DNA from 2 places in the Thermomonas sp. LB-4 genome. Region 2 is predicted to be linked to the other one. Evidence: predicted binding sites of a transcription regulator. Region 2 holds the regulator's gene; the other holds the start of a gene.

Region 1 (12,125 bases), on a different contig from region 2:
GGCCAGCTTGCGGATCTGCTCGTTGAAGGCGGTGCTGCGCTCGGACAGGTTGCGCACCTCGTCGGCCACCACCGCGAAGCCGCGGCCCGCCTCGCCGGCACGCGCGGCCTCGATGGCGGCGTTCAGCGCCAGCAGGTTGGTCTGGTCGGCGATCGACTTGACGTCTTCCAGCAGCGCGAAGATGCCGTCCAGGTGCCCGGCCATCGCGTCGATGTGGCTGACGGTAACGCCGCTCTGGCCGCTGGCCGCTTCCAGCGCCTCCACCAGCTGCTCCATCTGCTGGGTGGCCTGCTGGGCGAAGCGGGAGATATCGATGGAGCCGCTGTCGTCGCCGGTGCGCTCGACCAGCCGCGCCACCACCGTGCTCTGCTCGCGCGACTTGCGGTTGACCGCATCGAAGCTGCCGCCGAGCTTGGCCACCGACTCGCGGATCAGGGTGCGGGTGCGCTCGATCTCGGCATGCGAACCGCTGATCTCGTTGCCGACGAAGCCGCGCAGCTCGCCCAGCAGCTCGGCGTGGTCGCGCAGGACCTGCGCCTCGGCCTTGCTGGGCAGGGCGCGCCAGGCCACCACGCCCCAGGCCGCGGCTGCGGTGACCACCAGGGCCATGCGGACGGCCATCGGCCAGGACAGGGCCTCGGCAATGAACAACAGCAGCATCAGCACCATCGGTGCGGCGATGCGGAGCAGGGCGCGGGGTTCCATCGTCGATCTCGTCGGGGACTCGCTGAAGATAACGGCCGAGGTGGCGGCCAGCTTTAGCGGCGCCGGTGGCGGCAGTCAGGCGCCGCCGGGGTTGGTGCTGGCCAGCAGGGCGCTGGCGATCCCGGACAGCGGCAGCACCTGCTGCGCGGCACCGAGCGTGTAGGCGGCGCCCGGCATGCCCCAGACCACGCAGCTGGCCTCGTCCTGCACCATGGTGGCGGCGCCGGCCTTGCGCAGCGCCAGCAGGCCGCGCGCGCCGTCGTCGCCCATCCCGGTGAGCAGCGCGGCACTGGCGTTGGCACCGGCGGCCTGCGCCACCGATTCGAACAGCGCATCGACGCTGGGGCGGTGGCGGCGGATCGGGTCGTCCTCGCCCAGCCGGCAGCGCCAGCGTGCGCCGCTGCGCTGCACGCGCAGGTGCAGCCCGCCCGGGGCGACGTAGGCGTGGCCGGCCAGCAGCGGCATGTCGTCCTCGGCCTGCACCACGGTCATCTTGCTGTGGCGGTCCAGGCGCTCCGCGAACGGCTTGCTGAAGGCGGCCGGGATGTGCTGGGTGATGACGGTGGCCGGCGCGTCGGCCGGCATCTGTTCGAGGATCACGCGGATCGCTTCGGTGCCGCCGGTGGAGGCACCGATGGCGATCAGCCGGTCGGTGGTGCGGTACTTGATCGCCGTGGGCTGCGTGCTGGCCGCGGATGCGCCGGGTTGCAGGCGGGCGACCCGGGCGCGGGCCGCGTGGCGCACGCGCTCGCAGAGCTCACTGGCGTAGTTGTTCAGGCCGCGCTCCACGTCGAGCTTGGGCTTGGTGACGAAATCCACCGCGCCCAGCGCCAGCGCATCGAGGGTGACCTGGGCCCCGGCCTCGGTCAGCGAGGACACCATCACCACCGGCATCGGCCGCAGCCGCATCAGGTTCTGCAGGAAGGTCAGCCCGTCCATGCGCGGCATTTCGACGTCGAGGGTGAGCACGTCGGGTTCGAGCTGCTTGATCTTGTCGCGTGCGATCAACGGGTCGGAGGCGGTGCCGACGACCTCGATGCCCGGATCTTGCGACAGGATTTCGCTGAGCACCTGACGCACCAGCGCCGAGTCGTCGACGATCAGCACGCGTACCTTGCCGGGACGCAGGGGTGTTTGCATGGCCATCAGAACAGCTCCACGGAACCGGCCACCGGCTTCTGCGCCAGCTGGCTGCGATAGGCGCGCTCGACCCGCGCGATCTCGCCGGCCGCGGGCAGGCGCTTGACCAGCGTGCGGCCGGTGCGCACGAAGAAACACACCTTGCGCGGCTGCACTCCGAACAGGTCCTGGGCCACGATCGGGATGCGTTCCGCGGTGAGGTAGTTGAGCACGAAATTGCCGTTGCGGGTGCCGATCGGGTCCAGGGTCATGCCGGGCAGCACGTTGCCGCCCCCGAACACCTTCGCCTGCAGGCGCTGGCGCGAGGCGCCCGCCTTCAGCAGGCCGTTGATCAGCAGTTCCATCGCATGGGCGCCGTAGCGCGCGCTGCCGTCGCCCGGTGCAGCGTCGGGCAGCATGAAGTGGTTCATCCCGCCGACGCAGGCGCTGGGGTCGTAGAGGCAGGCCGCCACGCAGGAGCCCAGCACGGTGGCCAGCGCGATCGGATCCGACGAAACCCGCCACTCCGCCGGCAGCAGCTTGATCACGTCCGCGTCCAGCGCCGGGTCGTAGTAGGTCCCCGGCGGCGGCACCCGGACCGCGGCGACGCTGGCCGGCAGCACGCTCATCGGCCGTCCTGGGCGGCGCGATAGATGGTCCTGCCGCAGGGCTGCACCACGTCCAGCGCATGGGCGAAGCTTTCCGAATGCCCGGCATAGAAGCGGCCGTCTGGCGCCAGCAGCGGGGCAATCTTGCGCAGCACCTCGTACTGGGTGGGCTTGTCGAAGTAGATCATCACGTTGCGGCAAAACACCGCCAGGAAGCGCTGGCGCATCCCGTAGTCCGGCGCCAGCAGGTTGAGCTGGCGGAAATCGACCAGTTGGCGCAGGTGCGGCTTCACCCGCACCAGGCCCTCGTTGGGACCGGTGCCGCGCAGGAAGAAGCGGCGCTTGCGCTCCGGCGAGAGGTCGGCGATGCGGTCGATCCCGTAACTGCCCGAGGCCGCGGTGCTCAGAGCGTTGGTGTCGATGTCGGTGGCGAGGATGCGCACCGGCGGGGTATCCGAGTTGAACGCCTCGCAGGCGGTGATTGCCAGCGACCACGGTTCCTCGCCGGTGGAGGCGGCGCAGCACCAGATGTCCGCCGGCTCTCCGCGGGGCAGGGCGCGCAGCTGGTCGCGCAGGGCATCGAAATGGTGGGCCTCGCGGAAGAACGAGGTGAGGTTGGTGGTCAGCGCGTTGATGAACGCCTGTTCCTCGCTGTCCGGATCGGCTTCCACCAGGTCCAGGTAGTCGGCGCACGTGGACAGGCCGCGCGCGCGGATGCGCCGCGACAGCCGGCTGTAGACCATGTCGCGCTTGTGTTCGGCAAGATGGATGCCGGCGCGGGTGTAGATCATCCGGCAGGCGCGGCGGAAATCGCGGTCGTTGAACTCGAAGCCCGCGCCGGTGCTGTCGCGGTCGGTGGTGCCCTCAGCCATGGGCCATCTCCGCCTGTTGCGTCTGCAGCCGCGTGTGCAGGGCCGCCGCGTCCAGCGCCGGCGCGTACAGGTAGCCCTGCGCCTCCTCGCAGCCGTGGTCGTGCAGCCAGGCCGCCTGCGGCATGTCCTCCACGCCCTCCGCCACCACCCGCAGGCCCAGCGCGCGCGCCAGCATCAGGATCCAGCGCACGATCGCCGCATCCTCGCCGTTGACCAGCATCCCGCTGACGAAGCTGCGGTCGATCTTGACCCGGTCGATGCGGAAGCGGCGCAGCATCGACAGCGACGCATAGCCGGTGCCGAAGTCGTCGAAGGCCAGGTTCACCCCGCGCGAACGCAGGACCGCCAGCGCCTCGGCACCCGCACTGTCGTGGGTGAGGGCGATGGTCTCGGTGATCTCCAGCTCCAGCCGCTCCGCCGGCAGCCCGGCGGCGGCCAGCGCCACCTGGACTTCGGCCACCAGCGACTCGGCCAGCTGCGCGGGGAACAGGTTGACGCTCACCGAGGTGTCCGGATCGGGCCACTGCGCGGCGTCCCGGCAGGCGCGCCGCAGCACCCAGGCGCCGACTTCCGCGCCCAGCGGGCTGCGTGCCAGCAGGTCGATGAACTCGCCCGCCGGCACCATCCCGCGCTGCGGGTGCCGCCAGCGCAGCAGCGCCTCGGCACCGCAGATGCGGCCGGTGGCCAGCTCGACCTGCGGCTGGTAGTGGAGCTCGAACTCGCCCTGCGCAAAGGCGCGGCGCAGGTCGCGGTCCAGGTCGCGACGGGCCAGGGCGTCGGTGCGCATCGCCGCCTGGTAGCGGCAAACCTGCCGGCCGCCGGCCGATTTGGCGCGGTTCAGGGCAAGGTCGGCGCTGGCCAGCAGGTCGCCCTGGCCGCGGACATCGGCACGCAGGGCGATCCCCACGCTCACGTCGATGTTGATCTCGTGGCCACGCACGCGCAGGGTCTGTTCCAGATGCCGGACCAGCGCCGGGATGACCGCGCCGGTGTCCGCGTCATCGCGTTCGCACGCGGCCAGGCGGGCGTCGCTGCAGGCCACCGCGAACACGTCGCCGCCCACGCGGGCAAGGCAGGCATCGGCATCCGCGTTGGCCTGCAGCCGGTCGGCGATGGCTTGCAGCACGCGGTCGCCGACCACGTGGCCAAGGCCGTCGTTGATCCACTTGAAGCGGTCGATGGCGAGCAGCGCCACGCCCCAGTCCGGATGCCGCTCCAGCGCGTCGAGCAGGGCATTGCGGTTGGGCAGCCCGGTCAGCGAGTCGTAGTGCGCCAACCGGTCCAGCTGGGCGCGCTGGTGGGCGGCTTCGGTGATGTCGTGCAGGATCAGGGTGACGCCACGGTCCGGGCCGTAGCGCCAGGTGGAGCGAGTGGCATCGAGCAGGCGCAGGCTGCCGTCCGGGGCCATGATGCGCAGCTGCTGGCTGCCCTCGATGCGTCCGGACAGCCACGCCTGGGCGATGTCCTGGTCGGATTGCAGGCGCAGCGGGAACAGCGAGAACAGCGGCTGGCCGGCCAGCTGGCTGCCGAACAGCTGTTCGGCAGCGCGGTTCTGCCAGCGCACCCGGCCTTGGCGATCGCCGACCAGCACCGCTTCGCGGGCCTGTTCTCCAGCCTGCGAGACGATCAGCGCACGCCGCTCCAGGTGGCGTTGCTCCAGCAGGGTGGCGGCGATGCGTGCCAGCCCCGCCAGCGTGTCCAACTGCGCCTGCGTGGGGGCTTCGCGCGGTTCGTGGGCCAGCACGGCCAGGGTGCCGAGGCGTTGGCCGGCGCGCCCGCGCAGGGCCACGCCGACGTAGAAGCGCGCGCCGCAGCGCGGATCCGCAGCGAGGTTGGGCAGCACCAGCAGCGGGGTGTGCTGTTCCCAGGTGCGCACGATCAGGTGGTCGCGCGAGAGCTGGCGCGGACCGCCTTCGACGCCGTGGCCGGCGAGCATCAACACTCGTTCGTCGTCGCAGGCGGCGACGACGCCCATCGGCGCCTGCAGTATCGCCGCGGCCAGCGTGGCCAGATCGGCCAGACGCGCCGACGCCTCGCAAGCCGGAAAGGCCGGCGAAGTGGAGGCGGCATCGTGCAGATCGCGGGCGGGCGGAAGCTCGAATGTCATCTGCGCGAGGCGGGACCGAAGGGGGAAGGGACAGCAAGAACCGGGCGGGGCAGGGCCCCGCCCGCGGCGCGCATCAGAACTCCTGCCAGTGCTGGTCGCCACCGCTGACCGTTGCCGGCGTGCGGGACCGCAGCGGCGTGGGGGCGGGGGGCGCTGCGACGGGGGCGTCATCACCCCGGGTCTTCCGCAGGGGCGTGGACTGGCGGCGCGCGCTCGCCGGTGCCGGTGCTGCGGTCGGCGTTGCCGCACGGGGTGCGGCGGCGCGTGCGGGCGGTGCGGCCGCGGCCACGGCAGCGGCCGCGGTCCTGAACGCGGACACTGCTTCGACCAGCTGGGCGGCCTGCTGACGCATGCTTTCCGCGGAGGCGGAGGCCTGCTCGACCAGCGCGGCGTTCTGCTGGGTGCCTTCGTCCATCTGGGTGATGGCCTGGTTGACCTGCTCGATGCCGCTGCTCTGTTCCTGCGAGGCGGCGGAGATGTCGGCCATGATGTCGGTGACCCGCTTCACGCTGCCCATGATCTCGCTCATGGTGCGACCGGCCTGGTCGACCAGCGCGCTGCCTTCCTCCACCTTGAGCACCGAATCGGTGATCAGCTGCTTGATCTCCTTGGCGGCGCCGGCACTGCGCTGGGCCAGCGAGCGCACTTCCGCCGCCACCACCGCGAAGCCGCGGCCCTGCTCGCCGGCGCGGGCGGCTTCTACCGCCGCGTTCAGCGCCAGGATGTTGGTCTGGAACGCGATGCCGTCGATCACGCCGATGATGTCGGCGATCCGGCGCGACGACGACTGGATGTCGCCCATCGTGTCCACCACCTTCTGCACCACGTCGCTGCCGCTTTCCGCCACGTTGGCCGCGCCGATCGCCAGCTGGTTGGCCTGGCGGGCGTTGTCGGCGTTCTGCTTCACGGTCGAGGTCAGTTCTTCCATCGACGAGGCGGTTTCCTCCAGCGATGCCGCCTGCTGCTCGGTGCGCATCGACAGGTCGCTGTTGCCCGCGGCGATCTCGCCGGCGGCGGCGTTGATGCCGTCGGAGGTCTGGCGGATGTCGCCCACGATCTTGGCCAGGCCGTCCACGGTGCGGTTGGCGTCTGCCGCCAGCTGGCCGAACTGGCCCGGCAGCTGCACATCGACCCGACGCGACAGGTCGCCATCCGCCACAGCCGAGAGCAGCCCGCCGACCTCGTTCAGGCCTTCGTCGGCGGTGGCCATCAGCGTGTTCAGTTCTTCCAGCAGTTCGCGGTAGACGAACTCGAAGCGGTCGGCGTTGCCGCGGTGGCTGAAGTCGCCGGCCACCGCCGCGCCCACCAGCGTCTTGATCTCGCCGTTGACCGCCAGCATGCCGTTCTTGACCGCATCCACCGCTTCGGTGACGCGCGCCTTCTGGCCGGGGTAGCGGGCGATGGTGCGCGACAGGTCGCCGCGCCCGTAGTCGGCCACGATGCCGATGGCGTCCATCTTGGTCTCGACGTGCGCTGACACGAGGGTGTTGACCTGGTCGGCCATCACCCCGAACGCGCCCGGGAAGGCTTCCGCGTCGATGCGCTCGTCGATTTCGCCGGCGTCGTGCTGCTGGAACATCGTCTGCTGTGCCTGGGCGAACTTGCGCAGCGAGCTGGCCACGTTCTCCAGGCTGCGGCCGATGTCGTTCAGTTCGTCCTGGGTGTCGACGCGGATCTGCTCCGAGAACTGGCCGGCGGCCAACGCCTTGGCGCCGCCCTCGATGTCCTGCAACGCCTTGCGGGTGCCGCGGGTGAAGCCCATGAACAGGTAGGCGGCGGCCAGCAGTGCCAGCGCCACGAAGCCGAGGGTGGCGAACGCCTTCATCTGCAGGCTGGCGATGGTGCGGTCACCGGCGGCATTGATGGCGGCATTGCTCGCCCTCATCGCCTTGTTCATGGCCAGGCGGGTGGCCTGGTCCTGCCTGGCCAGGCCCGCCACCGGCGATTCCGGGGTTTCGGCATCCAGGATCTGCTCCTGGATCATCTTGTTCTGCGCTTCCATCGCCTGCAGCGCAGCAGTCATCGGCTTGCCGAACAGGACCGCGCCTTCCGGCACGTCGCGTTCGATGTACTTGCGGCCGTCGGCGATCTGCCCGTTCAGGTAGCCCTGCATGTTCTTGCGGACCGCCAGCTCGGTGCGGTCGCTGACCCAGATCGCGCCTTCGCCCAGCACGCGGATGCCCACGATGGCCTGCTTGCCGCTGGCGGAGGCCAGTTCCGGCAGCAGGACGCCGCCGATCTCGCCGCCGCGCAGCATGGCGGTGTCGGAGGCGACCGAGGTGATGGCGGTGAAGGCGATCTTGGCGATTTCGGAACGCAGCGACTCCAGTGCCGCCGAGTCCGAATCCGGGCCGCCTTCGCCCTGGGTGGCCACGGCCTTCTTCCAGGCGGCGCGGGTGGCCTTCATCGATTCGAGCAGTTCGCGGTCGTCGAACCCGGCCTGGCCGTGCCAGCTGTCGAACGCGGTCAACGCCTTGTCGGCGCGCGCCGCGGCGTCGGCGATGCTCTGGTCGGTGGCCGTCGCGTCGTTGGCCAGCTTGCGTGCGCGCAGCTGGCGGTGGTCCTGCATCGCCATCTGCGCGTCCTGCAGCATGGACAGCCCGACGGTGGCGGCGCGCGCGTTGCGGGCGTCTGCGATCTCGCCCAGCGAGCGGGTGATCACAAGGCCGGCCAGCACGCCGCAGGTCAGGGTGAATGCCGCACCGATCAGCATTGCCTTCTGGCTGAAGCGCAGGCGCGCCATCAGACGGGTAGCGGGGGCGAGCAGGCGATCGGCGAGGGAGTGACTTTGCGGCATTTTGGGGCCCCTGTGCGGCGCAAACGTTGGTTAGGTCAGTGGCGGCATCGGCCAGGGGGCGGGAATCTTTAATGCGCGCGGCCCCGGCGCGGGCGTGTCATCCGGCAACTGTGATGGGCATCGCAGAGTGGGGCGGTCGCGCGCGGGGAGCGCTCAAGTCCAGCCCTGCGCAGCCGATGACGCAGACGAGCGCATGCGCGCCTGCACCCCTACAACGGAGCTCCCCCTATGTCTCGACCCTTCCATCGGATGTTGAATGCGGCGATGTTCGCCGGCGCAATGGCGCTGTCCCTGCCGGTACTGGCGGCCAACCCGATCAAGCGCGTCGATCCCGTGTATCCCGCCGAAGCCGCCCGCTCGGGCACCACGGGCTACGTCGAGGTGGAGTACAGCATCGGTCCGGACGGCAAGGTCACCGACGTGTCGGTGATCGATGCCAAGCCGGGCCGCGTGTTCGTGGCGGCTGCGGTCAAGGCGGTCAAGCAGTGGGAATTCGCCCCCGGCGACAGCCGCGGCAAGGTGAAGGTGGAGTTCAAGCTCTGAGCCATGCCGCTGCCGGCTGAAGCCGGCGACCGCTGGAAACAAGGAACGCGCCGGTTGCCGGCGCGTTCTTTTTTCGGGTCCGCATGTTGTTGCGCGGCGTCGACTCCTGCCCGCGGGATACGGACGGCGGTTCCGCCCGTTTCCCCGTCCGGTCACCGATGCGTATTGAACGCGGCCACCAGACTCACCAGTTCGTTGGCCTGGTGTTCCATGCTCTGCGCCGCAGCGAAGGCTTCCTCGACCAGCGCGGCATTCTGCTGGGTACCCTCGTCCATCTGGGTGATGGCCTGGTTGACCTGCTCGATCCCGGCGCTCTGCTCCTGCGAGGCAGCGGAGATGTCGGCCATGATGTCGGTGACGCGCTTCACGCTGTCGACGATCTCGCCCATGGTGCGGCCGGCCTGGTCGACCAGCGCGCTGCCTTCCTCCACCTGCACCACCGAGTCGGTGATCAGCTGCTTGATTTCCTTGGCCGCGCCGGCGCTGCGTTGCGCCAGCGTGCGCACCTCGGCGGCCACCACCGCGAAGCCGCGGCCCTGCTCACCGGCGCGGGCGGCTTCCACCGCCGCGTTGAGCGCCAGGATATTGGTCTGGAAGGCGATTCCGTCGATCACCCCGATGATGTCGGCGATCCGGTGCGAGGACGCGGTGATGCCGCTCATGGTCTCGACCACCTGGCCAACCACCTCGCCGCCGCGCACCGCCACCCCGGCCGCGCCATGCGCCAGCTGGCTGGCCTGGCGGGCGTTGTCGGCGTTCTGCTTGACGGTGGAGGTGAGTTCCTCCATCGACGAGGCGGTTTCCTCCAGCGCCGCCGCCTGCTGTTCGGTGCGGCGCGACAGGTCCTCGTTGCCACGGGCGATCTCGGACGCGGACGCGTTGATCGATTCGCTGCCGGTGCGGATCTGGCCGACGATGCTGGTCAGGCGCTCGACCGTGCGGTTGGTGTCGTTGGCCAGGTCGCCGAAGCGGCCGGGCAGGCGGGTGTCGATGCGCCGGGTCAAGTCGCCGTCGGCCACAGCGGACAGTACTTCGCCGACTTCGGACAGGCCGTGATCGGCGGTGGCCATCAGGGTGTTCAGGCTTTCCACCAGTTCGGCGTAGACGAATTCGAAGCGGCGGGCGTTGCCGCGCTTGCCGAAATCCCCGGCCACCGCGGCGTCCACCAATGCCTTGATCTCGGCATTGATCGCCAGCATGCCGGCCTTCACCGCGTCCACCGCCTCGGTGACGCGCGCCTTCTGGCCGGGATAGCGTTCGATGTCCTCGGCCAAGTCGCCGCGGGCGTACTGCGCCACGATCCTGATTGCGTTCATCTTGACCTGGACGTGCGAGGCCACCACCGAGTTGATGCCTTCCGCCATCCGTCCGTAGGCGCCGCGGAAACGCGAGGGATCCATGCGGAAATCGATGTTGCCGGCGTCGTGCTCGCGCTCCAGGTGCGCCTGTGCCGCGGCGAATTCGCCCAGCATCGCCGTCATCCCGCGCATGGCGCGGGCCAGGTCGCCGATCTCGCTGCCGTCGTTGCAGGCGAGGCGGCCGTCCAGGTCGCCCTGCGACACCGCATTGGCCACCCCGACCACTTCGCGCAGGGGACGCACGATGGAGCGGCTGATGCCGATGGCGCCGATCGCGGCCAGCACCAGCGCTACCACCAGCAGCACCGCGATGGCCAGCAGGCTGAGCCGGTAGCTGCGCTGCTGCGCCTCCACCGCCTGGTCCAGCCGCTGCATGTTGTAGTCCAGCAGGCTGCCCAGCTGGTCGGCGGTGGCCTGGCGCAGGTCGGCGGCGCCCTTGGCCGGACCCATGTCGCCGACCTTCAAGGCCTCGACCAGCTTGCGGCTGTTGTCGAAGTAGCGGTCGGCGCGCGCCATGGTTTCCTTGTACAGCGCGCGGTCGCGGGCATCGCTGATCTTGGATTCGTACGTCTTCGCGAGGGCGAAGAAGGCCTTGCTGCCTTCCGCCAGTTCGCCGGCGTATTCCTCGCGCTTGGCCGCGTCGTCGGCGCTGGCCACCAGGCCGCGTTCGCTGACCCGGTATTCGGCCAGCATGGTCGCCAGCCGGCCGAGGTCGCGGATCGCCGGCACCGATTCGTTGGTGACCTTCTGCACCATGTTCTGGGTATTGCCCATCCGTAACACGGAGAACACCCCGGTGGCCACGATCAGGATGGCCAGTGCGGTAAAGCCGATGGCAAGGCGCTTGCCGATCGTCAGGTTCTGGAGCATGGCGTATCCCCGGTCAGTAGGTGAACTGCACGCGCAGGCCGACGGTCAGCGGATCGTTGGCGATGCCGCGGCGGGTGCTGTCGTATTGCAGGAGGTTGGCGATCACCCGCATGTTCGGATTCGGGTAACAGGTGGCGGCCAGGCCCCAGCTGTCGGCGCGGCCGCCGCGCATGGCCGGGCCGTCGTTGAGGTCCATCACGCTATAGCGCAGCGCCAGTTCCCAGCCGACGTGCCCCTTGGGCGAGGGGGCGGTGGCCACGCCGCGCTTGTAGCTGCGGCCATCGCCGGTGGGCGACCAGGTCAACTGCACGCTGGCGGCATCGCCGCTGACGTCGCCGGTATCGCGGCGCAGGAACACTTTCGCGCTCTCTGCCTGCAGCGACCACGCGCCGCGCACCCACAGGCCTTCCACCGCGGCGCGGTCGATCCGGTCCACGCCGGTGATGGCGCCGGTGGACGCCACCCGCAGGTCGCTGAGCACGCTGCCGGCGTTGAGGCTGTAGCTGGCGCTGTGGCTGCGCGGCCGTTCGCTGGCCAGGCTCAGGCCGACGTGGGCGCTTTCCTCCTTGCCCGAGCGCAGCAGCCAAGTGCCGCGCATGGTGGCACCCGGCGAATCGCTGGTGCCGTCCAGGCGATGGCCGAACAGGGCAGCGTTGAACGTGCCGCGCTTGCCCCAGCGGGCGTATTCCGCGCCGATCCGGCGGCTGATCGCGAAGGCGCCCACCGGGGATGCCTCGAGGAAGGCGGTCTGCTTGTCGGCAATCGCGTCTTCCAGCGCGAACGGCTGCTTGAACTGGCCGAGCCGGAAGGAGTGGCCTTCACCCGGGGTCAGCTCGAGGTAGGCATCCGGCGGCGTCCTGTCGGCGAAATCGTGGTCCACCACCACCTGCCAGCGCTTGTTGTCGCCCTTCAGCCGGGGAAGCCCAGCCGCGCGCGGCGGAAGCCGTCCTCGGTCTGCAGCGGGCCCAGGTCGGAATCCACCCGCGCCCATTCGTACTGCACGTTGGCGACGGGGGCGATCTCGAACGGCAGCCCGGAGGCGGTGGCGGGAGCGGCGCAGGTGGCCAGCAGCAGTGCCAGGGGGATGCGGTGTGGGATCGGGTGGGGCATATTCGGATCTCCCGGCGGGCGATGCGGGTCTGGGTG
Region 2 (12,125 bases):
CCGCTGTCGGTGATCGTGCGGGTGCTGCAGTCGCTGCTGACCGAAAAGGTGCCGCTGCGGCAGATGCGCCGGATCGTGGAGGCGCTGCTGGAGCACGGCATCCATACCCAGGACCCGTCGGTGCTGACCGCCGCCGTGCGCACCGCGCTGGGCCCGTTCATCGTGCAGGAGCTCAACGGGATGGCGCCGGAGCTGCCGGTGTTCACCCTGGCCCCGCAATTGGAACGCATATTGCAGGACTCGGTAAGCGGCCAGGGCGCCGCGTTGGAACCCGGACTCGCCGAGCGTCTGCACCAGAACCTCAGCGAGTGCGTGGCCCGGCAGGAACAGCGCGGCGAACCCGCGATCCTGCTGGTGCCGGGTGGGATCCGCGCGGCGATCTCGCGGCTGGTACGCCACAGCGTGCCGCAGCTTTCGGTGCTGGCCTACGGCGAAGTCCCCGAAGACAAGCGGTTGCGGTTGCTGGGGGCGGTTGGCTGAGCTTGGCACCCCGACAGACTGGATAGCGGATCGACACCATGAGAATCAAACGCTTCACCGCCCCCGACATGCGCACCGCGCTGCGCATGGTGCGCGACGAACAGGGCCCCGACGCGGTGATCCTGTCCAGTCGCCAGGTCGCAGAAGGCGGCGTGGAAGTGGTGGCCGCCACCGATTACGACGAGGCGCTGGTGCAGCAGACCCTGCGCACCATGAACGTGCCCGCGCCCTCCGCCGAAGCCCCGGCCCGCGCCCCCGCGGCCAGCCGCGGCAGCGAACGCGCGGTGTTCCGGATCGACGGTGTGGAAGTCCCGCCGCTGGAAAAGCCCGCGCTGCCGGAACGCCAGGCCAGCCGGCTGGAACAGATGATGGCCGCGTTCAAGCCCGCCGCCCGCGCGTCCAGCCCTGCCGCCGCACCGGCTGCGCAGACCGTCGCCACGCAGGCGTGGCAGCCCGAACCCGTTGCCGGCACGGGCGCGCCGCGCATTGACGTGCGCATCGACGATGACGAGGCGCTCCAGCCCACCGATTTCGCCCAGGCCCTGCGCCGCGCCGCCGCGCCGCCGCTGCCGGCAGGCCCACAGCCGACGCTGCCGACCCAGCCGCTGGTCGCGCAGCCTCCCGTCCCGACTGCCACGCCTGCCGCGGCCGTAACGCCGTTGCGGGCCGACGAGTCCCCCGCGCTGCGGGTGATCGAAACCGATCCGGCAGTATCCGCGCTGCGCGCCGAACTGGCGGCGATGCGCAAGGTGATCGAACGCGAGATGGGCCAGTTCGCGACCGAGCGCCTGCGTGGCTCGCCCGCACGCGCGGCTGCCCTCGACGCGCTGGCCGCTTTCGGCTGCGATGACGCGCTGTCGCAGCGCATCGCCCAGCGCCTGGACCCGACCCTGCAGACCGAAGCCATCCTGTCGCCGCTGCGCGAAGCGCTGGCCACAGAGCTGCCAGTGGCCGACGGGGAACTGCTGGAGCGCGGCGGCATCGTCGCCCTGCTCGGCCCCACCGGCGCCGGCAAGACCACCACCATCGCCAAGCTGGCGGCCCGCTATGCCGCCCGCCACGGCGCCCGCGACGTGGCCCTGGTCAGCACCGACAACGAGCGCGCCGGTGCACGCGAACAGCTGCACGTGCTCGGCCGCCGGCTGGGCGTGACCGTGTGTGATGCCGACGGCCCGGAAGCCCTCACCCACGCGCTGGAGCAGCTGGCCGATTACCCGCTGGTGCTGATCGATACCGCCGGCCACGGCCTGCGCGACCGCGCCCTGCTGCGGCAGATCCTGTGGGTACGTGCCGCCAGCAACGTGCGCAGCCTGCTGGTGCTGCCGGCGAACGCGCATCCGGCCGATCTGGGTGAACTGCTCCGCCGCTACCGCCCGGCGGCGCCGGAAGCGGTGATCCTGACCAAGCTGGACGAAAGCATCCGCCCGGGCGCAGCACTCTCGGTGCTGGTGCAGCATAATCTGCCGATGGCGTACACCACCTCCGGCCAACGGGTACCCGAGGACCTCGAGCTGGCCGACGCCCGGGAGCTGGCCAGCGCCCTGGACTTCCCCCGTCGCGACAACAGCGTCAGCCCCAACCACGACGAAGGCCGCCATGCATCCGCTTGAGTCCCATCGCGCCGCGAACGCCACCACCGCGCCCCGCGTGATCGCCGTGACCGGCGGCAAGGGCGGCGTCGGCAAGACCACCACCTCGATCAACCTCGCCATGGCCCTGGTCAACGCCGGCCAGCGCACCATGCTGCTGGACACCGACCTCGGCCTGGCCAACGTCGACGTGATGCTGGGGCTGTCGCCACGCTTCACCCTGGCCGACGTGTTCGCCGGCCGCTGCGAACTGCGCGACACCGTCATCGAGGGCCCGCGCGGCCTGCTGGTGGTGCCGGCCGCGTCGGGCAAACGCCACATGACCGAGCTGCTGCCGCAGCAGCACGTCGGCCTGGTCAACGCGTTCTCGCATCTGGACATCCCGCTGGACGTGATGATCGTGGACACCCCCGCCGGCATCAGCGACGGCGTGCTGACCTTCTGCCAGGCCGCGCAGGACGTGATCCTGGTGGTCTGCGACGAACCCGCCTCGGTGACCGACGCCTACGCCCTGATCAAGGTGCTCAGCCGCGACCGCGGGGTGAACCGCATCCAGGTGCTGGCCAACCAGGTGCCCAACGTCAACGAAGGGCGCGCGGTGTTCGACAAGCTGGAGCGGGTGACCTCGCGCTTCCTCGACGTCACCCTGTCCTACCTCGGCGCCATCCCGCGAGACGAATGGCTGCGGCTGGCGGTGCAGCGGCAGGAGTCGGTGGTCGATGCGTTCCCCACCGCGCCCGCGTCGCTGGCGTTCCGCGACATCGTCCGCAAGATCGGCCAGTGGCAGGCGCCGCAGGGCCCGCGCGGCCACGTGGAATTCTTCACCGAGCGCCTGGTCGCCGCCCAGGGGAGCGCCTGTGCATGATGAACACCGGGGCCGCCCAGTATCGCGCCCAGCAGACCGGTGATGCCGCCGCCATCGTCGCGCGCCACGCCGAGCTGGTGCGCCGCATCGCCCACCACCTGGCGGCGCGGCTGCCCTCCAGCGTCGACATCGACGACCTGATCCAGGCCGGCATGATCGGCCTCATCGAAGCGGCGCGGAACTTCCAGTCCGACCAGGGCGCGACCTTCGAAACCTATGCCTCGATCCGCATCCGCGGCTCGATGATCGACGCGATCCGCGCCGGCGACTGGGTGCCGCGCTCGGTCCACCGCCGCTACCGCGACGTGGTCGCCGCGACCCGCAACGTGGAACAGCGCGAAGGCCGCGCCGCCACCTCGCAGGAAATCGCCGGCGTGCTGGGCATGAGCGTCGACGACTACCACCACGTGCTGCAGGATGCCGCCCGCGGCCAGCTGCTGAGCCTGGACGAATACGCCGAGGAACACGACGGCGAGCCACGGCTGGAGCAGCAGGACAACATCACCCCCGCCCGCCGCTTCGAGCAGGGCGCGTTCCGCAGCGCCCTCGGCGACGCCATCGAGAACCTGCCCGAGCGCGAGCAGCTGGTGCTGTCGCTGTACTACGAGCAGGAAATGAACCTGCGCGAGATCGGCGCGGTGCTCAACGTCAGCGAGTCGCGGGTCTGCCAGATCCACGGCCAGGCGATGCTGCGACTGCGCTCGCGGCTGACCGACTGGCGCAGCGAGATCGACGCCGAAATGGCCTGAGCGGCCTGTCCCGGGGCTGCATCCCCGGCGCGGATGCGGCACCATCAAGATTCCCGGTCGCCGACCGTTACCGTTACCGAATATCCACAGGATCCACTATGGACAAGGGCATCCGCATCCTCATCGTCGACGATTTCTCGACCATGCGCCGCATCGTCAAGAACCTGCTCAACGACCTGGGTTTCACCAACACCGCGGAAGCCGACGACGGCACCACCGCGCTGGTCGAGCTGCAGAAGGCGAAGTTCGACCTGGTCGTCACCGACTGGAACATGCCGGGGATGCCCGGCATCGACCTGCTGAAGGCGATCCGCGCCGACGAATCGCTGGCCAAGATCCCGGTGCTGATGGTGACCGCCGAGGCCAAGCGCGAGCAGATCATCGAAGCCGCGCAGGCCGGCGTGAACGGCTACATCATCAAGCCGTTCACCGCCGCCACGCTGGAAGACAAGCTGGTCAAGATCTTCGAACGGATGGAGAAGGCCGCATGAGCCTGCCGCTGCGACCGCCGTCCGTCCCCGCCGGCGACGCCCAGATCATCGAACGCCTGCACGCCGCCATGGCGGCGCTGGAACAGGGCGATGCCTCGGCCTGGAAGCACCACCTGGACTCGCTGCTGGAGTGGCGCCGGCAGCCGGTGGTGGAAAGCCTGGTCAAGCTGGCCCGCGAGCTGGACGAGCTGGAGCGCGCCATCGACGTGCGCATACCGGCCGCCGCCAAGGCGTCGTCCGGCGGCCTGCCGGACGCGTGCAGCCGGCTGGAACACGTGGTCAAGATGACCGAGGAGGCCAGCATGCGCACCCTCGACCTGGCCGACGAATGCCGGACGCTGCTGGGCACCATCGGCCCCGAGCACGAGGCCACCGTCGACGCGATCCGCGCGCGGCTGTCGTCGATGGTCGAAGCGCAGAGCTTCCAGGACCTCACCGGCCAGATCATCCAGCGGGTGATCCAGCTGATCCGCTCGCTGCAGTCCGGCCTGGGCGACATCCAGGCGCTGCACGGCGAGGACAGCAAGGGCAACGGCCCGGCGGTGTCCGGCGTGGATCCGCCGGCCGCCACCCAGGACGAGGCCAACGACCTGCTGGCCGACCTCGGGATCTGACCATGGCGGCGGACGGCTACGACGCCCGCGCGGACTTCCTGGTCGAGGCGCGCGAAATCCTCGATCGCCTCGGCGAACAGGTCGTCGCGCTGGAGCAGGATCCCGGCGACCGCGCCACGCTCGACGCCGTGTTCCGCGGCTTCCACACCATCAAGGGCGGCGCCGGCTTCCTCGACCTGCCGCCGATGGTGCAGCTGTGCCATGCCTTCGAGGACCGCATCGACGCCGCCCGCAGCGGCACCTGCGAACTCGATGCCGCCGCCTTCGACGGCGCCCAGCGCGCGGTCGACATCCTGCTGGACATGATGGACGCGCTGGGCCGCGGCGAAGAACTCGAGAACGTCGACCCCGCCCTGCTGCGCCAGGTGCGCGGGGCCGGGGCAGCGGCGGCCGCGGTGGCGGAGCCGGCGTTCGAACTGCCGGACAACCTCGACGACCTCGACTTCGACGCCCTGCTGGACAGCCTGCACGGCGAAGGCGCCATTCCCGGTGCCGCGCCGCCACCGCCCCCGCCAAAGCCCTCTCCGGCGCCCAAGCCGGCAGCGCCCAAGCCTGCGGCCGCGGACAAGCCCGCGCCCGCAGCCACCGAAACCGAACACACCGTTCGCGTCGATGTGCGTCGGCTGGACGCGCTGGTCAACCTGGTCGGCGAACTGGTCCTGGCCCGCAACCGCCTGAAGACCCTGCGCCCCGAGCTGCGCAACGAGAACCTCGACCGCGCGGTGACCGCCCTCGATACCGTCACCGCACGCCTGCAGGGCGCGGTGATGTCGGCGCGCATGCAGCCGGTCAGCCGGGTGTTCACCCGTTTCCCCAAGCTCGCCCGCGACGTCGCCCGGCAGCTCGACAAGCAGGTCGAGCTGGTGGTCGAAGGCGGCGACACCGAACTCGACCGCAACCTGGTCGAGGCGTTGGCCGATCCGCTGGTGCATCTGGTGCGCAACGCGATCGACCACGGCATCGAGATGCCCGCGGCGCGCCGCGCCGTCGGCAAGCCGGAACAGGGCCGGGTGCGCCTGGCCGCGCAGCAGGAAGGCGACCACGTCGCCATCGAGGTCAGCGACGACGGCGGCGGCATCGACGCCGAGGCGATCCGTCGCAGCGCCATCCGCAAGGGCCTGATCGACAGCGAAACCGCCGGCCGCCTGCCCGAGGACGAATGCCTGTCGCTGCTGTTCCTGCCGGGGTTCTCCACCCGCACCGAGGTCTCCGACCTGTCCGGTCGCGGGGTGGGCATGGACGTGGTGCAGTCCAAGATCCGCGAGCTGTCGGGCCAGGTGCAGATCCAGTCCGAGCTGGGCCGCGGGTCGCGTTTCGTCATCCGCGTGCCGCTGACCCTGGCGATCCTGCCCACCCTGCTGGTGGAGCTGGACGACGACGTCTACGCGCTGCCGCTGGTGCGGGTGATCGAAGTGGTCACCCACGACGACAGCCAGGTGATGTGGATGGACGGGCAGAAGATCCTCGACCTGCGCGAACGCCCGCTGCCGGTGCTGTCGCTGCGCGAATGGCTGGGCCTGGGCAAGGGCATCGGCGAGGCCACCCGCGGGGTGGTGCTGCAGGCCGGCGACCAGCGTTTCTGCATGCTGGTCGACCATGTGCTGGGCCGCGAGGAAGTGGTCATCAAGGCGCTGCCGCGCAGCCTGCGCGGGCTGCCTGGCTACGCCGGCGCCAGCCTGGTCGGCGACGGCCGCATGGCGCTGATCCTGGATGTGGACGCACTGCTCGAATCCGCGCAGCGCGGCTCAAGCGCCACCGCGCGCGGCCGTTAGCGTGGGCACATGGATATCCTCAGTCTCATCGGCGCGATCCTCGGACTGGTCGCCCTTGTAGGCGGCAGCATCCTCAAGGGCGCGGGCCTGTCCGGCCTGTGGTCGCCGGCCGCCTTCATCATCGTCATCGTCGGCACCATCGCCGCGATCCTGTTGCAGACGCCCATGCACACGTTCCGGCGCGCGCTGGGGATCGTGCGCTGGGTGTTCTTCCCGCCGCCGCAGGACCACGCCGCGCTGATCGCGCGGATGCTGGAGTGGAGCACCATCTCCCGCAAACAGGGGTTGCTGGCGCTGGAGCCGGTGCTCGACCAGCTGCCCGACCCGTTCCTGCGCAAGGGCCTGCAGATGGTGGTGGACGGCGTCGAGCCGGAAACCATGCGGCAGATGCTGGAGATCGAAGCGCAGGCGCAGCACCACCGCGACACCGCCGCCGCCAAGGTGTTCGAAGGCATGGGTATCTACTCGCCGACCATGGGCATCATCGGCGCCGTGCTCGGCCTGATGGCGGTGATGAAGAACCTCACCGATCCCAGCAAGCTCGGCCACGGCATCGCTGCCGCGTTCACCGCCACCATCTACGGCATCGGCGCGGCCAACCTGATGTTCCTGCCGATGTGCTCCAAGCTCAAGGGCGTGATCCATCGCCAGCAGGTCGAGCGCGAAATGCTGATCGAAGGCCTGATCGCCATCGCCGAGGGCGAGAACCCGCGCAACCTCGAAAGCCGGCTCAACGGCTTCCTGCACTGAGGGCCACCGCCATGGCCCGCCGCCCCCGCCACCAGCACGAAGAACACCTCAACCACGAAGCCTGGGCGATCCCGTATGCCGACCTGCTCACCCTGCTGCTGGCGTTCTTCGTCGTGATGTACGCGATCTCCTCGCTCAACGAAGGCAAGTACCGGGTGGTGGCGGACTCCCTCTCCGCCGCGTTCGGCGGCCCGCCGCGTTCGATCAAGCCGGTCCAGGTCGGCCAGGTGCAGCTGCGCGGCGGTGACTTCGACCGTCCCTCGGTGATCGATACGGGCGCGCGCCGCGGGCCTGCGCAGCCCAGCCGGGTCGAAGTACCGATGCCGGTCAGCCGGCGCGAGCAACAGAACCAGGCCGCGACCGCTGCCAGCGCGCAGGCCAGCCAGGCCCAGCTGCACGCGCTTGGCGACGAGATCGAGAAAGCCCTGTCCGGGCTGGTGGCCAGCGGGCTGGTGCGGGTCCGTCGCGGCGAGAACTTCCTGGCGGTGGAAATCCAGAGCGACCTGCTGTTCGCCAGCGGCGTTTCCACGCCCAGCGCCACCGCGCTGGGCACCATCCGCCAGCTTGCCGGCGTGCTGCGCAAGGCGCCCAACGCGGTGCGGGTGGAGGGGTATACCGACAACCAGCCGATCCGCACCGCGCAGTTCCGTTCCAACTGGGACCTGTCGGCGGAGCGCGCCACCAACGTGGTCTACGAGCTGATCGATTCGGGCATCGCCCCGGAGCGGCTGGCGTCGATGGGCTATGGCGAGTACCAGCCGATCGCCGACAATGGCTCGGTCGCCGGCCGCAGTGCCAACCGGCGGGTGGAGCTGGTGATCCTCGCCAGTTCCCGCGGAGTGGATAGCGTGATGGAAGGCCTGGACATGCGCGGCGCGGCCCAGCCGGCCGGCGTCGCGGCCGCAACCGGGAGCAATCAGTGATGCGCGTGTGGGCGATCGCCAACCAGAAAGGCGGCGTGGGCAAGACCACCAGCACCCTGTGCCTGGGACGCAGCCTGGCCGATGCCGGCCACCGCGTGCTGCTGGTCGACCTCGATCCGCACGGCTCGCTGACCCGCGCGTTCGGCGTGCCCACCGAACCACCGCCTGCGGGGACGTACGACCTGTTCAACGACAGGAACATCTCCGACGTCGCCCGGTCCAGCGGCTATCGCGGCATCGACCTGGTGGCCGCGCAGCCGGCCATGGCCACGCTGGAGCGGCGCAGCGCCACCCAACCCGGCCTTGGCCTGGCATTGGGGCGGGCCCTGCAGGCCGAGCCCGACGGCCACGACTACGCGCTGCTGGACTGCCCGCCCACCCTCGGGCTGCTGCTGGTGAACGCGCTGGCCGCCTGCGACCGCCTGGTCGTGCCCACCCAGACCGACCCGCTGGCCCTGCACGGTCTGGCCGGCATGCTGCATACCGCGGCGATGGTCGAACGCTCGCGCGCCCGCCCGCTGCTGCGCCAGATCCTGCCCACCCTGTTCGACAAGCGCACGCGCACCGGCCAGCAAACCCTCGAACAGCTGCAGTCGCATCCGGATGCCAGCGCCTGTCCGCACCCCATCCCGGTCGACACGCGCCTGCGCGACGCCGATGCGCTGGGCAGCCGCGAGCATATGTACGGGCGCGGGCTGATCGCCTACGAACACGCCATGCAGTGGCTGCTGGACACCGCCCCTGCCGAACAGGAGGCCGCATGAGCGCTCCGGCAACCACCCTGGCCAGCAAGCCGGACGACGGCGCGATGGTCGATGCCTACGTCGATGCGCTGCTGGCGATGCCGCCCGCGCAGCCACCGGCCCCGCCCGCGGCGTCGGTGGAACCTCCCCACGTCGCCGCTGCCGCACAGCCCGAGCCAATGCTCGAAGACGACAGCCAGATGCAGGCCAAGGCCGCAGGCGAGCCGGGCAGCGCCCGTCCCGACGACGCCGGTCTAGAGGCCGATCTCGAGGCCGAATTTGGGGCGGAGGTCGAGACAGCAGCCGGCGCCAATATCACCCCCGAACCCGGGATCGATCCCGAAGGCGAGGCCGGGCCGGCAGACTGCGATCCTGGCGAACCCGACATGGAAGCCTGGCCCGACGATGGGCCGGTATTCGACGCCGACCCCGCGCCGGCCTCCGCCGAGTTCGAGCCCGGACCGGCGTCCACCCCGCAGGCCACGCCTGCCGCACATGCCGCGGCCCCCGCCGCGCTGCTGCCGCCGCTGGCCGAGCCCGACGAAGACCGGCCGGTGCAGGCAGCGCCGGCAGGCCAGCGCTGGCTGCGGGTGGCGGTCGGCGACGACCGCTACGCGGTGGAACTGCTGCGGGTGCAGGAAGTGGTGCGGCTGGCCCCGGTGATCGCCGTCCGCGGCGCGGTGCCCTCGCTGCTGGGGGTCATGAACCTGCGTGGCCGGGTGGTGCCCGTCCACGACCTGGGCCGCTGGCTGCGCCGTCTGCCGGTGGAGCCCGACGAGCGCGCCCGCATCGTGGTGCTGGAACACCAGGACGAGCTGGTGGGCCTGCTGGTCACCGCGGTCACCGACGTCGTCACCCTCGATGCGCCCCACATCGAGCCCCCCACTCCGGGCCTGCGCGACCGCATCGGCATGGGCATCGCGCGCACCCCGGGCGCCCCGCCCACGGTCCTGCTGGACGCGCGCGTGGTGTTCGACTGAGGCGGGACAGTGCAAACTGTGCGCTGACCTGCAGTTCGCGCCCGCGCCCTCAAGTTGCGGGCTGGCGCGCCGTTAAACGGTCTGGGATCAAGCCCCTCACGAGACGCCCAATGCCCCTGTCCCTGCAAGCCGACCTCGGCATCGAACAGGTCGCCGACCTGCAAGCGGCGCTGCAGCCGCACTTCGACGACGAAGTGCTGGAGCTGTCCGGCGCCGACGTGCGCCGCGTGCACACCGCAGGCTTGCAGCTGCTGCACGCCTTCATGCGGGACCGCGCCGCGCGCGGCCGCGTGACCACCATTACCCTTCCCTCTCCCACCCTGGTGGAAGCCGCGCGCCAGCTCGCGCTCGCGGCCAGCCTGGGTGTCGATTCCGCCCCCGGAGACACCGCGTGAGTGCAAACCTTCTGATCGTCGACGATTCCACCTCCATGCGCCAGATGGTGGCCTTCGCCCTGTCCGGCGGCGGCTACAACGTCAAGGAAGCGGAGGACGGCATTGCCGCGCTGGAAGTGGCCAAGACCCAGAAGTTCGACGCGGTGATCACCGACGTCAATATGCCGCGCATGGACGGGATCGAGCTGATCCGCCAGCTGCGCGCCCTGCCCAGCTACAAGTTCACCCCGCTGCTGATGCTCACCACCGAGTCCGGTGCCGACAAGAAGAGCGAGGGCAAGGCGGCCGGCGCCACCGGCTGGCTGGTCAAGCCGTTCGATCCCGAGCAGCTGCTCGCCACCGTTCGCAAGGTTCTCGGCTAAGCCATCTCGGGGCATCCATGGACATCACCCGCTTCCACGCCACCTTCTTCGAAGAAAGCCGCGAAAACCTCGCCGCCATGGAAGCCGGGCTGCTGGACATGGAATCCGGCGGCGGCGGCGGCGACACCATCCACGTGGTGTTCCGCGCCGCGCATTCGATCAAGGGCGGCAGCGCCACCTTCGGCTTCACCGCGATCGCCGACCTGACCCATCTCCTGGAAACCCTGCTGGACGAAGCCCGCAGCGGCAAGCGCACGCTCGACGGGGTCGCCATCAGCGCGCTGCTGGGCTCGGTGGACGCGCTGCGCATGCTGCTGGCCGCGGCCGAACACGGCGACGCCATCGACCAGGCCATGCTGGCGCGCGCGCGCGCCGAGCTGGAGCGCCTGCTGTCCGGCGCCAGCGACGCACCCGCCACCCAGGCCGCGCCTACCGCCGCCAAGCCGGCAAGCGCCGAGCCGCAGGGCTGGTCGATCAGCTTCGAGCCGGAACGCTCGCTGTTCCTCAGCGGCAACGACCCGCTGCGCATGCTGCGCGAACTCGGCCAGCTGGGCGAGCTGAAGGTCGCCTGCCGCGACGACGCGCTGCCGCCGTTCAACGAACTCGATCCGTTCGAGGCCTGGCTGGCCTGGGACCTGCAGCTGATCGGCAACGTCAAGCGCTCGGCCATCGAGGACACGTTCGCGTGGGTCGAGGACCAGTGCACCCTGAGCATCGAGCCGCTGGCCGACGGCGCTTCCGCACCCGCACCCGCTGCGTCGGCCGTGGCCGCCGCACTGCCGGCGCCGGAGGCCCCGGTGGTCGCCGCCCCTGCGCCGGCTGCCGCAGCCGCGCCTCCGGCCGCCGCGGGCGGTGGTCGCCATGATGCAGGCGAAACCACCATCCGCGTGGCGGTCGACAAGGTCGATGCCCTGATCAACCTGGTCGGCGAGCTGGTCATCACCCAGGCCATGCTGGCGCAGCGCTCGGCCGAGCTGGATCCCGGCCTCCACGAGCAGCTGCTGGCCGGCCTGGGGCAGCTGGACCGCAACACCCGCGACCTGCAGGAAGCGGTGATGTCGGTGCGCATGCTGCCGGTGGATTTCGCCTTCAGCCGCTTCCCGCGGATGGTGCGCGACATCGCCTCGCGGCTGGGCAAGAAGGTCAACCTCAAGACCTCCGGCGAAGGCACCGAGCTGGACAAGGGCGTGATCGAGAAGATCGTCGACCCGCTGGTGCACCTGGTGCGCAACGCCATCGACCACGGCCTGGAGACCACCGAGCAGCGCATCGCCGCCGGCAAGCCCGAGGCCGGCACGGTGACCCTGTCCGCCGCGCACCAGGGCGGCCACATCATCATCGAAGTGGGCGACGACGGCCGCGGCCTCGACCGCGAGCGGATCCTGGCCAAGGCCGCCGAGCGCGGCATCGCG

What was found. The regulator FliA, encoded in region 2, starts transcription of late flagellar genes. The targets are predictions, from matches to a motif close to TAAAGTTTNNCNNNCNNNGGCCGATAA.
Region 1: SPK54_RS09185 (methyl-accepting chemotaxis protein) is a predicted target of FliA. The motif match lies at 8,253-8,279, and genes of this name have one in related genera.

The regions. Positions count from the first base shown of each region.
Region 1 is NZ_JAXOFT010000011.1:62,872-74,996, forward strand. Features, by position in the region: gene SPK54_RS09160 (methyl-accepting chemotaxis protein) at 1-705, opposite strand, end outside; gene SPK54_RS09165 (chemotaxis response regulator protein-glutamate methylesterase) at 781-1,851, opposite strand; gene cheD (chemoreceptor glutamine deamidase CheD) at 1,851-2,453, opposite strand; gene SPK54_RS09175 (CheR family methyltransferase) at 2,450-3,304, opposite strand; gene SPK54_RS09180 (EAL domain-containing protein) at 3,297-5,411, opposite strand; gene SPK54_RS09185 (methyl-accepting chemotaxis protein) at 5,485-8,208, opposite strand; gene SPK54_RS09190 (energy transducer TonB) at 8,437-8,751, shown strand; partial or broken gene SPK54_RS09195 (methyl-accepting chemotaxis protein) at 8,940-10,979, opposite strand; gene SPK54_RS09200 (porin) at 10,993-11,859, opposite strand; gene SPK54_RS09205 (hypothetical protein) at 11,889-12,089, opposite strand.
Region 2 is NZ_JAXOFT010000001.1:51,736-63,860, reverse strand. Features, by position in the region: gene flhA (flagellar biosynthesis protein FlhA) at 1-480, shown strand, start outside; gene flhF (flagellar biosynthesis protein FlhF) at 519-2,090, shown strand; gene SPK54_RS00285 (MinD/ParA family protein) at 2,077-2,934, shown strand; gene SPK54_RS00280 (RNA polymerase sigma factor FliA) at 2,934-3,683, shown strand; gene cheY (chemotaxis response regulator CheY) at 3,782-4,174, shown strand; gene SPK54_RS00270 (protein phosphatase CheZ) at 4,171-4,788, shown strand; gene SPK54_RS00265 (chemotaxis protein CheA) at 4,791-6,560, shown strand; gene SPK54_RS00260 (flagellar motor protein) at 6,570-7,310, shown strand; gene motD (flagellar motor protein MotD) at 7,322-8,233, shown strand; gene SPK54_RS00250 (ParA family protein) at 8,233-8,997, shown strand; gene SPK54_RS00245 (chemotaxis protein CheW) at 8,994-9,956, shown strand; gene SPK54_RS00240 (STAS domain-containing protein) at 10,067-10,351, shown strand; gene SPK54_RS00235 (response regulator) at 10,348-10,713, shown strand; partial or broken gene SPK54_RS00230 (chemotaxis protein CheW) at 10,731-12,125, shown strand, end outside.